2 regions of the Romboutsia sp. LXY-2 genome follow, and region 2 is predicted to be linked to the other one. Evidence: riboswitches for the same ligand, from Rfam matches in the RefSeq annotation. Region 2 holds a riboswitch; the other holds the start of a gene.
The links. Region 2 has a riboswitch for cyclic di-GMP ahead of ACI48P_RS17070 (hypothetical protein). Riboswitches for the same ligand answer to the same signal wherever they lie in the genome.
Positions count from the first base shown of each region.

Region 1: linked by a shared signal. The riboswitch ahead of ACI48P_RS00965 (NPCBM/NEW2 domain-containing protein) and the one ahead of ACI48P_RS17070 (hypothetical protein) in region 2 are both predicted to bind cyclic di-GMP.

Region 1 covers NZ_JBKFGI010000001.1:205,932-214,526, reverse strand. The annotation lists gene ACI48P_RS00990 (sigma-70 family RNA polymerase sigma factor) at 479-1,048, shown strand; gene ACI48P_RS00985 (DUF4179 domain-containing protein) at 1,041-2,033, shown strand; gene ACI48P_RS00980 (cupin domain-containing protein) at 2,436-2,936, opposite strand; gene ACI48P_RS00975 (FUSC family protein) at 3,106-4,035, opposite strand; gene ACI48P_RS00970 (DUF5616 domain-containing protein) at 4,149-4,358, shown strand; cyclic di-GMP riboswitch class I at 4,358-4,440, shown strand; gene ACI48P_RS00965 (NPCBM/NEW2 domain-containing protein) at 4,625-8,595, shown strand, end outside.
Region 2 covers NZ_JBKFGI010000011.1:216,852-225,446, forward strand. The annotation lists gene treP (PTS system trehalose-specific EIIBC component) at 1-1,309, opposite strand, end outside; gene treR (trehalose operon repressor) at 1,597-2,316, shown strand; gene ACI48P_RS17060 (hypothetical protein) at 2,354-2,542, opposite strand; gene ACI48P_RS17065 (YHYH domain-containing protein) at 2,558-3,607, opposite strand; gene ACI48P_RS17070 (hypothetical protein) at 3,795-4,715, opposite strand; cyclic di-GMP riboswitch class I at 4,869-4,952, opposite strand; gene ACI48P_RS17075 (tyrosine-protein phosphatase) at 5,061-5,849, opposite strand; gene ACI48P_RS17080 (hypothetical protein) at 6,006-6,533, opposite strand; gene rfbB (dTDP-glucose 4,6-dehydratase) at 6,837-7,790, opposite strand; gene ACI48P_RS17090 (LCP family protein) at 7,914-8,595, opposite strand, start outside.

The sequences.
Region 1 (8,595 bases), on a different contig from region 2:
AAATTATTATCAACAAGGACTTTATCCTTGTATGACTCATGGGGGCAAAATCTATGTAGAAAAGTGCAAAACTAAATTGTGGGTATTATTGTTGTGAATCGTCTCCACCACTGAAATTTGCGAAAAATACATTGATAATTTTGTAGTTGTGTTTTTAATTGTATATAGTCATTTTTATGTATTAAAATATATACTGAATGAAATATAGAAGAAAAATAAAATAACAAAGTGTATAATGAACGATTTTAATTATATATTTTTTATCAAGTGTGAGACGCTTATTTTACACACTAAGAAGTTAATCTTATAAAATTAATAAGAGTTAATGTATAATAAAACTAAGTATATATAGAACAACTCTACCGATATTTATGGTAGGGTCTATTTTTTTGTATAAAAAAATTAAAAAAGTTGCAACCAAATATATAATATTAATGTCTATAGATATGTGATCACAAAAAGTAAGGGGAGGAATCGAGTGGATAATATCATTTTATTATTAAATAAAGGTAAAAAAGAAATATGGTCTGAAGAAAAACTAATCAAGAAGTCAATAAAAGGGGACGGAGAATGTTTTGAAGAGTTAGTAAAAAAGTATAAATCTTACTTATACAAAGTTGCATTTAGCTACACAAAAAATGAGGATCAGGCATTAGATCTAATACAAGAATGTACATACAGAGCATGGCAAAATATAAAGAGTTTAAAGAAGGAAACATCCTTTAAGCCTTGGATATGTAAAATACTTGTGAACATAGCGATAACTTCCTTAAAAAAAGAAAGTAAAATACCAATAAGTCAAATAGATGAAAATATAGTATACATACAAAATGAAGTAACTATTGAAGAAAAAGTGGATTTACATGAAGCAATAGATACCTTAAAACCAGAATACAAAACAATTATAATATTAAAATATTTTGATGATATGACAGTTGAAGATATCTCATATGTAATGGGAATACCGATTAATACTGTAAAAAGTCACTTAAGAAGAGCCAGAGAATGTATGAAAAATGTACTAAGGGAGGATTATTTAAATGAGTAAAAATTACTTTGATGAAATAGAAGTTCCTGATAGAATAGATTCTTTTATTAAAGAAGGAATAAAAAAAGCCTCACATGAAAAAACGTATGAGAAAAAGAAAAGTATAAAGAACATTATTGTTGCAAGTATATCAGCAATAATAATCATTGGAATAATAAATCCAGCATTAGCTTCTAAAATACCTATTATAGGAAATGTTTTTGAGATTATTGAGGAAAAGATATTATTTCCAACAAAATATTCTCAATATGCTACAGCCATAGATCAAGTAGTAACATCTAATGGAATAAGTGTAACTTTAAAAGAAGTCGTTTGTGATGGATATAAGCTATATGTAACATATTCAGTGGAAAATGAAAAACCATTTAAATGGACATATACAGAAGAAAAATATGACCATCTAGACATAACACAGTTAGGTACTATAGAAGAATATAATAGAGCAAGTTTTACAGATCAGGAGCTTCCGACTTGGGAATTTAGTGGAATAAATGGTGGGTTTATAGATGATAAAACTTTTGTAGGAATGCACACATATAATTTAGAAGCATTGGGAGTAGATATACCAGATAAATTTGATTTTGAGATAAAGATAACATCTTTTATGACAAGAAAACAAGGAAGGAAAATACCATTTATGCCCGAGACAAAAATGTATAATGGGAGCTGGGCTTTTAAAGTACCTGTAGAAGTAGAAAGAAGTTTTGAAAAAGAAGTGAATATTAATGAGAGTCTTTCAAATGGAGTAACTTTAGACTCAGTTATAGCTACACCTTTAGAGACTATAGTTACTGTAGATTATGGAAATGAGAGCCGTACAGAAGATGATATTCTACAATTATATGAAGTAAAAATGTATGATGAACAAGATAATGAAATACGTATGAAGGGTGGAGAAAGTTACGGGAATATAGATAAGCACTTCTTTGAAGCTCGTGAAAATATATCTAATATAAAGGTAGTATTATATAAATATAATTATTAGGTAGCAGATAATAACTCTAAGCACTCGGATATACTAAATATAGATGGTGTTGATTATGTGAGAACAGTAGAAGAGACTGTTGAAAAGACTGTTGAAATTAAATAGATATTAATACAAAGGCCACGTCGTGTTTTACGACGTGGTACTTTTTACACTTGAGTCTAAGCATAAATCATGAACATTTTTCTATATCAAGTGGGTGTACTTTGCTAAAAATGACACTTTTTATTAGGTAGGTATTTCTTTTTGCAAAAATGAAAGAAATAAGTAAAAAGGACTATGATATATTCATCATAGTCCTTCAATATTAATGATTATTGTTCTTTAAATTTGGTTAAGAATACACAAAAATATTTTAAGTTGATTTTCGTAAGACTTGCTTTTAATTTTGACTAATAGAGATTAGTCTCTAGTTAATTTCAGTATAACTTCTTTGTGTTGAGGATATAAATCTAGTAAATAATCTCTTTTAAACAATTCAAAATCCTTAAATTCAAATCCAGGAGAAACCATGCATCCAACTAACGAAAACCCTTTATGATTCATAGAAGAACCAAATATATAATTTTTTGGAACTAAAACTTGTGGAACTTCACCATTTTCAATATTTAGTCCAAGTTCATGAGTAGTAAGTTCTCCCTCTGGACTTATCATATAAACAGTCAAAGGTGAACCAGCATGATAATACCACATTTCATCAGATTTTAGTCTATGTAAGTTAGATACTTCACCATCCATTAATAAAAAATAGATACTAGTCCAAAGTGTCCTTTCTCCTTCAAATTTTGTTTTTAAATCATTTGATGTAATACTTTCACTTGAAAGAAAGGTTTGTTTAAAATATCCACCTTCTACATGTTTTTCAAGATCTAAATTTTTTATGAAATACTCTGCTGAATACATATGTACTTCCTCCGATTCTATTTTAATATTTAATATATAAGTTTATTTGTAATTTATTATAAATAAAATAATAATAAATTACAAATAAACTTAGGATGATATGAATCAGTCTAAGCATAAATAATATATTTATGTTTTTAAACATAATAAAACAGATGAAAGATAAATATTATTCTTCATCTGTTTTATTGTTGTCTAATTCTATTCCAATCTTAACTAAATTTTCATTAAGAATATAGTATCTACTTAAAATTTTACTCAAATGATAATTAAAAACTGGGCTCTTAACATCGTCTATTTCCCAGCTGATATTATCGTCTGGATATAATTCTTTCAAATTTCTATAATTAAAATTACTTAAAAATAGCTTTCTTTCTAAATGCATAATAGATTGAATATGAAAATACAACTCCCTACAAAGGGTTATTAAATTTTCAATAGACTTTTCCTTTTCTTCGAAATTTATATTCTCATCGATTCTGTCATAGTCTACAGAAACCACAAGTTCAGTATGTGTTTTTTCAAGCACACCAATAAGTGACTCCAATTTTTCAATATCAAATATTACTTTTTTCTTTTTTAAAATCTTAGAATTAAGAAATTTATCAATACTTAATGATATGTTCTCTAAGGTGTTGATTACATCTTTTGCATGATTAGGTCTTGCTAAAAAGTAGTTAATACAAATACCTATAAATACACCCACTGAGTTATCAATTACTCTTTGAATAGAATGATCTATCAAATTAGGACCTATAGCCCCTAAATTTATAGATAAAAAAGTAACTGTAGCGATAGATACTTCATCTTTCATCTTTAGGTAAAGACACAAATATATTGTTAATATAGCTCCAAGACCACAGATTATAGCACTGTTAGGCATTAAGAAATATGTAACTAAGAAACCTATAATACCTCCTAATATAGTCCCTTTTATTCTGCTAAGACCTTTTACTACTGATCCTTTTACTGAAGTTTGTATAGACATCATACAAGCTATGGCAGCATAAAGAGGGGTCTTTACTATCAATGGTGAAAGTAGTATTGATAAATATATTCCTAGTCCTGTTTTTATTGTTCTCATTCCTATATTCTTCATAAGTAATAAGGTTTATCCTCCAAATTATTAATATCCTATAGTATATATTATTTTGATAATTATACTAGATTAAAACAATAAATTCAAATATAAATACAACAATAAGGTGATAAATATCAATCAGAAATAGCATTAAGCTAATAGGTAAATTTTTAGAAAAACATAATTGTAAACAAGTCAAAATTTATCTAGACTCACCGGTATCTAATTCTGGCAATCTAAGATATAAGATACTAGAGTGTTTTAATGAATTTGATATAGATATTAATTTTGAATTTGTAAAAATATTGTATATATTTGGAATAATATGGTATAATCTATAAAAATAAATAGGCAAAACTAGAGAAATCTAGTGACGCAAAGCTAAAGGGGCTAAGGTTTTAACTATGCCAGCCAGTTGCCAGAGATTGTATGTCTTTGTATTACGACGATTATACTTATATTTGTTGTGCAAACTTTAGCTACTCTAAAATTGGAGTAGCTTTTTTTAGCAACGGATGAAGTCGTTGGTGCCATGAAGCAAGGCGAATTTTGTTACAAAGAACTTTAACTGGGGGAAAATAAAAATACAAGTTAGAGGGAGAAGATTATGAAATTTAGAAAGCTAGCAATAGGTCTATCTGTAGTAACAGCAATAAATGCAGGTACACCTGCAATAAAAGTATTTGCAGAGGAATTAAGTGCAAATATTAAAACTGTAGAAAGTTATAGCAATGACAGTCAAATACATAATACACAAACAAGAATAAATAAATTTTTAGCATTAGAGTCAAAAAATTTATCTCAATATGATGATTCATACAAAATTGATAACAGTAATATACAGTCTATAACTACTAACGGTGGAAACTCTTTAGGAGGACCTATAGGAGATGCAGTGGATGGAGATATAAATACATATTGGCATACAGGAAAGTTAAATAGTGATATATTTACAAATGAGGTTATAGTTGAGTTTAAAGAAAATATAGATATAGGTAGAATAGTTTATGGAAATAGAAGAGGCATAGATAGAGGATTTGCAGAGAAATTTTCTATATATGGAGCTAGTTCAAGTGATTCAGAATTTGTAAAAATAGCTGATGGAGAACATAAAAATACACAAGATTTTTTAGAAATAGATTTTGAAAAAAATAATGTAAAAAAGATAAAGTTCGTATTTGATAAAGGAACAGCTAACTGGGCAAGTATTTCTGAAATGTGGTTTTATAAAGAAGATGAAGTAATAAATAAGATGAATAGACTATTCACTGATAATACTTTAAGTGTAGTAAGTGAAGAGTTTAACTCAATAGAAAAAATAGATGCTTTAGAGAATGAACTTAAAACACACCTTTTATATGATGCATACAAAGAAAAATTAGAAGATGCAAAGGTACTTGTAGAAAGCGATAAAGTAGTAGCAACTGAAGCCAAAATAACTTCATTTGATTTTTATGATAATGAAAAATATAATGAAGTATTTAAAATGGACAATTCAAACATAGAGTCAATTAAGAATAATGCAGGACATAACATGAATAAACCTCTAAGTTATGCAACTGATGGAGATATAAACACTGCATGGGAAAGTAATACAGTAAACTCTGATACATTTAAAAATGAATTAGAATTAGTTTTTAAAGAAAAAGTTGTATTAGATAGAGTAGTTTATGGAGCTAGGCAATCTGATAGCAAAGGATTTGCAGAGGAGTTTGAGATATATGGCTCAAAAACAACTTCAGGAGATACATATGAATTAGTAGCAACAGGAAAACATAACGTAGTAAAAGGGCTAATAGAAGCTAACTTTAATCCAACTGAATTTAAAAGAATGAAGTTTAAATTTAATAAAGGAAAAGATAACTGGGCTACAATTAGTGAAATTGCTTTTTATAAAGAAGATTTAGTCTCAGAAAAAATGGATAGACTGTTCATTGATAATACTTTAAGTGTAGTGAGCGAAGAGTTCAATACTATAGAAAAATTAGAAGAACTTGAAAATGAAGTGAAAATACATCCATTATATGATGTATATAAAGAAAAAATAGAAAATGCTAAAATTTTGTTAGCTAATGAACAAATAAAGCCAAGCCAAGCAATTACATCTCAATATGAACTATATGAAAATAGCGCATATAACGAAAGGTTTCAAATAGATAAAAGTAATATAAAATCTATAAAAAACAATGCAGGATATTATTCATCTCAAGTTATAGCAAATGCAATAGATGGTGATTTAAATACATACTGGGAAACAAATAAAGCTAATGGAGCAGACTTTAATAATGAAGTAGAAATAGAATTTAAAGAAAATATTGTACTAGATAGAATTGTTTACGGAGCTAGACAAGTTGATACAAAAGGTTTTGCTGAAGAATTTGAAATATATGGTTCAAAAACTTCTGAGGGCGATACATATCAATTAATATCAACAGGTTCTCATAATAGAGTAAATGGATTAGTAGAAGCGAAATTTAATCCAACAGAGGTTAAGAGAATAAAGTTTAAGTATAAAAAATCTAATCAAAACTGGGCAACGGCAAATGAATTTTTATTCTACAAACAAGATGAAATAAATGAAAAGCTAAACAATATGTTTATAGATGGAACTATGACAAGCTTAAAAGAAGAATTTAATTCTAAGGAAGCTATAGATTTATTACAAAATGAAGTTAATAATCATCCTAATAAAGAAAGATTACAAGAGTTTATAGATAGAGCTTATTCAGTTATAAACAATGATTTTGAAAAAGACCAAATCAAAATAACTCTACCTCAACTTGGTGATGTACATGGTCATGCTAGTGATAATTTATTAATGTCTTCATTTGGTACAAACTTTATAACAACAGGTATAGTTGCAAAGCCAGGTGAAGTTATAGAAGTTTACGTTGAGGCTAATAAAGATGAGCCACTACCGCAGATAGTATTTTCTCAATCACAAGGTCATTATGGAAATTGGAGAAGAAATTATCAATTAAAACAAGGATACAATAAATTTATAGTACCTGAAATATACGATGAAAACTGGACACATAAAGCTAACAAAGGTGGAGCGATATATTTATTAAATCCATATACAAATGAAAATCAAAGTAAGGCACCGGTAGTATCTATCGAAGGAGGACAAAAATTCCCAGTATTTAATACAGGTGATAATCAAGCTCAGTTTATAGAAGAGTTGAAAGCTTATAAAGAATATATGGATGCAAATCCAGATACAGCAGTAGATATATTTGAATATAATTCAGATAGAATATTATTTACAGGTACTGCAAGTGATGCTTATCAAGTGTTTGTAAATGAAGGTATAGATGTTGAAGAGGGGATAAATGTTTGGAGTGATAGATTTGAAGACGGATTTAAATTTGCAGGTCTAGAAGACGATAAAACACAACAACAGCACGACTCTACAAATGTTAGAACCGCAGTCAGAGTTATGCAACCATTTGGAGGAGCGTATGCAGCATCAGACCATATAGGTATACAAAAACATGTTGCAGATGATTTCTTAAGAACTGATAAGAATAGCATAAAAGGTATAGCATGGGGAACTATGCATGAAGTTGGACATCAAATGGATATACCTCAAAGAACATGGGGAGAAGTAACTAATAATATGTGGGCTAATGAAATCTACATCAAAGAAGGTTTTGGTTGTAATCTAGATTATAATTATGTAGATAAAAATGTAGCACTAAACCATAATTATAAGGAAGTAAGTGGTGCTAATTTAGCAATGTTTGGACAACTAGAAGCTTATAAGGTTGGGTACTGGTCACAGTTAGAAAGAATGTATAGAGAGAAAAGACCAAGTATAGAAGATTATCAAGATAAAAAAGATACACTTGCAAAGTACTCTAGTGAGATAGTAGGTAAAAATCTAACAGAATACTTTGAAAGATATGGATTTACTTTATCTGAAGAAGCTAAAAACGAACTTTCTAAATTACCAGAATTAGATCAAAAAATATGGTACATACATTCAAATGCAAGGGATTATAAAGATAATGGATTTACTGATAGTTTAACTGTAAATGTGAACTCTAAAATAGATGAAAATAATAAAACTAATACCTTAACCTTTGATATGGATGAAGAAAACAAAAAGCATTTATTAGGATATGAAATATTAAAGGATGGAGTGGTTATAGGATTTAGCAGAACTAATCAGTTTGTTATTGAAAATATAGATATAACAGAAAACGCAAGATATGAGGTAATACCTTATGATTTAAAACTTAACCCTGGAAAAATCATAATTGTTAATGCATTTAAACCAAATATTAAGTCAGATGAAAAAATTACTTTAGCAGTAAATGAAAAATTTGATTTAAAAGAATATGTTGTCGCTACTAACTATAAGGGTGAAAAGCTAGAAAATATAGAAATAACTCATAATATAGATATATCTAAGGCTGGGATATATAATGTAGATTACAAAGTACTAGATAATGGAGTAGAGTCATTTGCTTCTATGCAAGTTGAAGTTGTAAGTGAATATGACTATTTATCAGATAAAGAATGGAAAAGTGTAAGTACACAGTATGGAACACCAAGAAAAAATACCAACATAAA
Region 2 (8,595 bases):
CTAAGAATCCTGGTAATCCACCTATACCGATTGAGTTTGCTAATACTCCTGTAAGTATAGACACTGTAGCCGCTGATGCAGATCCTATCAATGCTGCATAGAATGCATATTTATATTTTAAGTTTACCCCAAACATTGCTGGTTCTGTAACTCCTAACCAAGCTGATAGTGTAGCTGATAGTGACATTGATTTCATCTTAGGATCATTTTTACATACTGTGTATATTGCAAATGCTGCAGCTCCTTGTGCTATGTTACTAAGTGCTATTAGTGGCCATATCATTGTTCCACCGTTTGCTATTAATTGTAAGTCTACTGCTATGAATGTGTGGTGTAATCCTGTGATTACAAGTGGTGCATATGTTAAACCAAATATTATTGCTCCTACTATCTTGAATGGTCCTGTTAATAACCTGTTGAAGAATATTGCTATTCCATCACCTATTGTACGAGATATAGGTCCTATTATAATGTATGAAAGTAATACTGTTACTAATAGCGCTACGAATGGTATTATTATCATTTTTAGTACATCTGGTACTACTTTACGCATGTTTGTTTCTATTTTAGATAATAGTATTCCTGATACTATTGCTGGTATAACTTGTGCTTGGTATCCTACTTTTTGTATAGTGAATAATCCAAAATCCCAAAATGGTATAGTACCTTCTGCTGCAGCTGATGCATATCCATAAGCATTTAATAATTGTGGTGATACTAATGTAATACCTAATATAATACCTAATATTTCTGAACCACCAAACTTTTTAACTGTTGACCACGTTACTGCTACTGGCAGGAAGTGGAATATCGCTTCTCCTAGTATCCATAGGAAACTGTGTATTTCTGCTAATGTTGGGTACAGTGCTGTAAGTGTTTGTGTTCCATCTCCAAATACCGCTAAGTCACCTATAACATTTCTAAATCCTAATATTAGACCTCCTGTGATGATAGCTGGTAATATTGGTATAAATATTTCAGCTAGTCCACTGATAACTCTTTGCACTATGTTCATATTTTCTTGCGCTGCTTTTTTTACTTCTTCTTTACTTACTATTTCTATGCCTGCTACTTCTACGAAGTCTTTATATAAATCACTTACCTCTGTACCTATTACTATCTGGAACTGACCTGCATTTGTAAATGTTCCTTTTACTATAGGTAATTTTTCTAATTCTTTGGTGTCTGCTTTTGATTCATCTTTTAGTACTAGTCTTAATCTTGTTACACAATGGGAGCCACTAACTATGTTTTCCTTGCCCCCAATTAGTTTTACGATTTCTATTGCATCATTTTTGTATTTTCCCATCTCAAAACCTCCTTGTTAACGTTTTCTTTGTACTATTATATTAACTTGTTTAAACAAGTATGTCAACAACTTGTTTAAACAAGTTTTATTTTTTTCTACTTTTTCTATTATCTAATGCTTTGTGTTTATATATTTAGCCTTTTTACATCCTTTGATGACTATTTTACATAAAATTGTTATAATAAGTCTATAATGCTCAATAGTTAGTTTATAAATAATAGATTAATTAGTTTTATAAAAAATAGATTAATTACTTTTATAAATATATAGAAAGGAATAAAAGTTTAATGGCTGTAGGTAAATACATAGATATATATAATGATTTAAAATATAAAATAATCTCTAATGAATATGAGCCCGGTCAAAAGCTCCCTTCTGAAAATGACTTAAAAGATATGTTTTCAGTAAGTAGAAATACTATTAGGAGAGCTATTGGAATGCTATCACTAGATGGATATGTGACTAGTGTACATGGCAAAGGGGTGTTTGTAATGGAAAAACAACCTCTTAAGTTTTTAGTAGGTGGATTACAAAGTTTCAAAGAGGTTTCATCTAATAATTCTTTGAATTATAGTACTGATATTCCTATATTTGAAGAGATGATTGTAGATGAGTCTTTTAGCAATAAATCGGGGTTTACTGTTGGTACTAAAGTGATATATATGGTAAGGGTGAGAAATATTGATACAGAGAACGTTATACTCGATATTAATTATTTAAATTCTAATATTGTAAAAGATATTACTAAGGCTGATGCTATGAACTCTATTTATGAGTATGTAGAAAACAAGTTAGGGCTTAAAATAAGCGGTGCTCAGAAGATAGTGTCTGTGGTTCCTTGTAGTGTTTTGGATAAGAAATATCTGGATTTGAAGAATAATAATTTGGTTGCTGTGATTAGTAATTTTGTGTATTTGGATAATGGGAGTTTGTTTGAGTATACTGAGTCTAGGCATAGACCTGATCGATTTAAGTTTACTACTTTCGCAAGAAGGGTGTATGAGTAAGGATTGTAAAAAAATAGTAGGCAAATATGCCTACTATTTAAATAGCTTCTTCTGCTAATCTCTTATTTTTTCTCTTACTATTTTTCTTCTCTATCTTATCCCGCTCTTTATTTTCTCTAAAAAGCTGAGCTTTTTTCATATTCTCCTTCAAATCACTTTCACTCTTACTCATTCTCTTTATAAAGAAATTTTCAACCTTATAACATACATTTCTATATATTGACATACTATTCACCTCTACTTACATAATACTTTTCTTAGCTACTAAAAATCTTCTTAATAACCAACCAGCTACTGCAACACCACTAAAAGTCATTGTTGCCTCTTTAGCTTCTTTATCTGCTACTTCTTCTCCTTTAGCATAATAATGATTATATAAGCCTTTTCCATAACCTAATCCTTCAGGTACTCTCTGTTCATTTCTATTATAACCATCACTATATCCAACCTCTTTTAAATGCTCTATATCCTTAATCCCTTTATCAAAACCTTCTTTGTACCAATTATTATATTTATTATTTTCATAAGCTGGAGATTTGTACTCGGTACTTTTAAATGCATCCTTATATCCTTGTTCCATGTAAGTTTCTGATAATATGACTTGTCCCTTATCATAAGCTTCTTGATATGCTCTTTTAAACGCTACATCTATATTTTCTAAATTTATACTTGGCTTATCCTCTTTACCATCCTTTAGACCAATAGCGCTATATTCTTTTATTTTATTATCTTTGTACTCTTTGATTCCCTTATTATACCCTTCATGATATGCTTTTTTTAATTCCTCATTACTATATATACTAGTATCTATAGTTGCTCCTGTAACCCCTATTTCAAAGCCTTTCGAATTTGCTTCATCTTTTTCTGATTCTAGCTTTTTTGTTCCTTCTGTATAACCTTCACTGTATTTTGATGAATATAAATCACTATAATTCCCTGAGTAAGAGTTGTTGCTTAACTGCCCTGCATAACCTGCGTTATAACCATCATTATATCCCTTTGTTCTAGCTGATTCTTTTTCTTTTTCTTCTGTATTTACTGTTGATAAGCCGCTTACTCCTCCACTACCATTAGTTGTACCACCTCCATATGGGCAACCATTTGTGTGTAAATGTGGACCATAGCCATGGTGATAATGGTAACTTCCAAGACCGGATACATTTTTATTATCTCTGTGGCCTCCATTAGAATCGGTTCTCCCTGAGTGTGCATCTACTACTGAGATGTTCATTATTAAACATAATGAAATTGCACCGATTACTTTTGCAAATTTGTTTCTTTTTATAATCATTTCTTTCTCCCTTTTTGCTGATAATTCTAATTGTTGATAATGTAAAAGTAATTTTCTTTGTCTATTCTACCACTTTTATTTGTCGATATTTGTAATATTATGTTTGAATTGTATTTTTTTGAATGTTAATTTTCTAACCATTAATAAGTAAAAAAAATAAACTCTATTTCTAGAGTTTATTTATATATTATCCAAATTTTAATGAAAGATCTTCTTTTCTCTTAAGCTTAGACTTTACATAAACACTAGCTGTTAATAACCCAACTACTAATAACACTGCTCCAGTTAATCTAAACTTACCTATTAATCCCTTTATTACAACTCCTATAACCGTACCTAAGTAAGGCACATTTACAGCTACATTTTCATACACTCCAGTTATAGAGCCCACAGTACCTATTATAATCATAAGAAGTCCTGAAGCTATCATAGCTGCTCCCATCCATGCAAACTTTCTTTTCTTTCTTCTCTTCCAAATAGGGAAGTATAATCCACAAAGAACAAATACAGCCACTATTAATGCTATTATCACTAATCCACTATCCAATATATTTGCATACTTAGACATCTTTATTATTCCTAGTGAATCAGCTAAAGTTTTGTTATCTATAATTGCTAATTTATCTTCAATATCATTTAATATCTCTTGTTTTACCACAGTTACATCTAATTTTTCAAAATCATTGTTATAATAATTTGCTCTTACAATATCTTTATATTCATCAGATTCTACATACTCATTTAAACTTTCTTCTACTCTAGATTCATAAACTGACATATTTATTGGAGGCACTTTTTTCATTTCGTTTTTTATGTATCCCACAGCAGAGAATATATCATTATTTACTACCTCTTCTACATCACTTTTACTAATAACATCATCAAAAATACCCTTAGGTAAGTTATTGTCAGCTACGTACTTATTAATTTCTATTTCTATATCCTCATAGATTTCACTGTATATCTTATTCTCTTCAAATGCTTTTGTATATGTTGTTGGATTTAACACTTCCAATTTGAATAATATAGCAGCAAAAGTCAGCACTAGTACTATTGTTAAAGTTATACTAATTATAATTGCTTTAATGTTTTTAATATTATCTTTCACACTATTCTCCTTAATATTTTTATAGGCTCTCCCTTTAGAAGTCTATAATCCTATAACATGTTTTTAAGCGTAAAAAAACTACCTTATATAAAGGTAGCTGCCATCAAAACAAACACTTATCAAATAAGTGTTACTTCAATAAGATTATCTCTTATCGGCAGCTGGCTAGCATAGTATATTACCTTAGCCCCTTTAGCTTTGCGTCCTTGGATTTCTCTAAGTTTGCCTATTTAATTTTATAACAAATTAATTATATATTAAAACTGTTTAAAAGTATATATGTTTTTGCAGCTTTTGTAGAAAAATGTAGAATAAAATTATATTTAATATTAAATACTAAAATAATTAACTACTTTTCTTAAAAAACTTTGAGAAAAAGGACTTCTTCTTTTTAATGTCTTCTTCTTCTACCACTATTTCTACTTCTTCGTTATTTATGACTCTACTTGGATTTTCTATAAATAATCTTTGTGCTTTTTTCTCTCCATACTCTTCACATACATAATCATATGCCTCTCTTATCATAGGTCTTCTTCTTTCAGGCCCATGTGCATCTGTACCTACAAAGTGTACTATACTATTTTTTAATAAAAGCTCAGTTATTCTATGAGCTTCACTACTACCTTTACCTAGCACACTAGAAGCATTTATTTGTATAAGTGCCCCTTCTTTTATTGCCTCAGTTAATAAGCTTGGATTTTGTTGAATATCATTATATCTTTCTACATGAGCAAGTATAGGCACATAACCTCTTATCTTAAACTCATAGACCACTTCGCTTAATTTCTTAGGAAAATTAGTAGGTGAAAACTCTACAAGGACATATCTACTGTTGTTTAAAGTATAAAACTCTTTTTTCTCAATACACTCTAAAAAACTATCATCAAAATATAATTCGTTACCTATTATAACTTCGACATCTATTCCATTTTCTTTAATGATTTTATTAAAATTTTCTACTTCTACTAATAGCTCCTCCCCTTTAGTATATTTAAATTGAGGATGATAATGCGAAGTATTTACTATCTTTTTTATTCCTTCGCTTTCTGCTATTTTTAACATTGAAAGTGCATCCTCTAAAGTCTTCGCTCCATCATCTACACCTGGCACTATATGACAATGTATATCTATCATGTCTTTACTCCCCCTGTCTAATAATAATGATTTTATTATAGCATAAATTTAATATTATAATACATTTTAAACCTAAAATACGACAAAATAAAACAGCCGACTCTATTCTATAAGAGTCAACTGTTAAAACATAGTCCCTATTTATATTTTTTACCTTTATTGTTGTGGAGTCGGCTCTGGTGTTGGTACTGGATCCGGCGTTGGTGTAGGGTCTGGTGTTGGTGTTGGATCCGGAGTAGGTGTAGGATCTGGTGTTGGATCCGGTGTTGGTGTAGGATCTGGTGTTGGATCCGGTGTTGGTGTTGGTGTCGGCTCTGGATCCGGTGTCGGAGTTGGATTTGGTGTAGGGTTTGGTGATGGATTTGGCGTCGGTGTAGGGTTTGGCGTTGGTCTTTGATTCGGTCTCTCATTTTGCTCTGGCCTTACCACTTCATTGCTCTCATCGTCATCATTTACTGATTCTGTATCTACTTCTACTTCTTCCTCCGGTGTCGCTTCTTCCTCAGTTACCTCTACTTCTTCTTTTTCTTCTTCTACTTTAGGTTCTTCCTCTAATACATGAGCTGGAGGACTCTTGTAGTTATCCGCTGATGCTAAGCTACCCTGGCTTGTACAAAATCCTGCTGTAGCTAAAGCCGTTACTAGTACCCCTCCTACTATTATCTTTTGTTCTTGTTTTTTCATATCTTACCCCTCAACTACTATATATTTATAATCATTTCCTTAGTATTATTTTATCATAAAATGAAAATATATACATTTATTAGATGTATATATTTTCCTACAAAAAATTATTTATCTTCTATTATTAATCCCCTATGTCTTAATAAGGCACAAATGATATATTAATAACTAATATTTTGACAATGCTTTATACACCAAGTTCCCATCAATAAACGTATACAACACCTTAGCATCTGTATCTAATCCAAGCCTACCTTTATAGATGTAAATAAAAAACGACTCATAAGGGGTCCTTTAATTAGTTTAGATTAATTTGTACTTTACAGTCTCACGTATACCCTTATCAAAATCATAAACTTGATTCCATCCAAGTTTTTCTTTAATCTTATTAGCATCTATTGCATATCTCATATCATGACCAGGTCTATCTTTGACAAAACTAATTAAATCTTCAGACTTTCCAAGCACATTTAGCAAGATCTTTACTATCTCTAAATTAGTCTTTTCATTATTTCCACCAACATTATAAACCTCTCCTGCCTTACCTTTATGAATTATTAAGTCAACAGCGCTACAATGATCATAAACATGTAACCAATCTCGAACATTTCTTCCATCACCATATATAGGTAACTTTTCATCGTTAATAATCTTCTTAATCATAAGAGGTATTAACTTTTCATTATGTTGATTAGGTCCATAATTATTAGAGCATCTAGATATAGTAACATCCATACCATAAGTTCTAAAATATGATAAAACCAATAGATCAGCACTAGCTTTTGATGCTGAATAGGGTGAGCTAGGGTTAATAATACTATCCTCTGTAAATAATAAATCTGGTCTATCTAGTGGTAAATCTCCATACACTTCATCTGTTGATATTTGATGAAATCTCTTAACTCCATACTCTCTACTCGCATCTAATAATACCTGTGTTCCAATAACATTTGTCATAATAAATATACCAGGATCTTTTATAGAATTATCAACATGTGACTCTGCTGCACAATTTATTACTATATCAAATCTCTCTTCCTCAAATAAGTTAAATACAAAACTTTTATCAGAAATATCTCCTTTTATAAACTTATAATTTACCTTATCTTCAATATCTAATAAATTATCTAGATTTCCTGCATAAGTCAATAAATCTAAATTTACTATGCTATATTCAGGGTATTTATTAACCATATACTTAATCAAGTTAGAACCTATAAAGCCAGCTCCTCCTGTAATTAATATTTTTTTATTCATATTCTAGCTCCTTCATCTAATATTTATATTGATACTTTAATAAATGATAAAAAAAGTTCGTAGATATTTTTCTACGAACTTAGCAAAACACATGTTAAGTGACTTATTTTAAAAATTATATTATTATTTATTATCTTCACCATATATAAACTTGTGCCAAGCTTCTAAGTTAGGTTCCTTATCCCACTCTAGTACCCAGCCTTTTTCCTTGCTTATTATATGTCCATTTCTGTGTTCTTCCATAGGGAATTGGAACTGTTCTATCTCTTTGTCATTTATCTTTAATACAGTATATCCTAAGTTCATCATTTCCATAGGGCTTATATTAGTCTTAGTATTAGCTAATAAAATATCAGCACATCTTTTATATTCATTAGGACCTTTTGTTAAAAATTCTTCATATACACTTTCGGCTACTTCTCTATGTCTATTGTCTCTTGCATAAGCACTATCAGTGTATCTTATTCTACTAAAAGCAAGAGCTTGATATCCATTTAATCTCTGAGTGCCAGCTTCTGTTATATATTCTTTTTCCATTTTATCTTTTCTACTGTAGTAGTAATCAAAACATCCATCAATATATTTGTTTACTTCATTTATATCTTTTTCTTCAACAGTTACTTCTACTCCACCAAGCTCATCTATTATATCCATAAATGACACAAAGTTAACTGCTATATACTTGTCTATATCCAGATCAAAGTTTACTTTAAATACTTCTTTAAGTAAATCTATCCCCTCATATCCATATGCATGTGTAAGTTTCTCAGTTGAATATCCAGGTATATCTACATATGTATCTCTT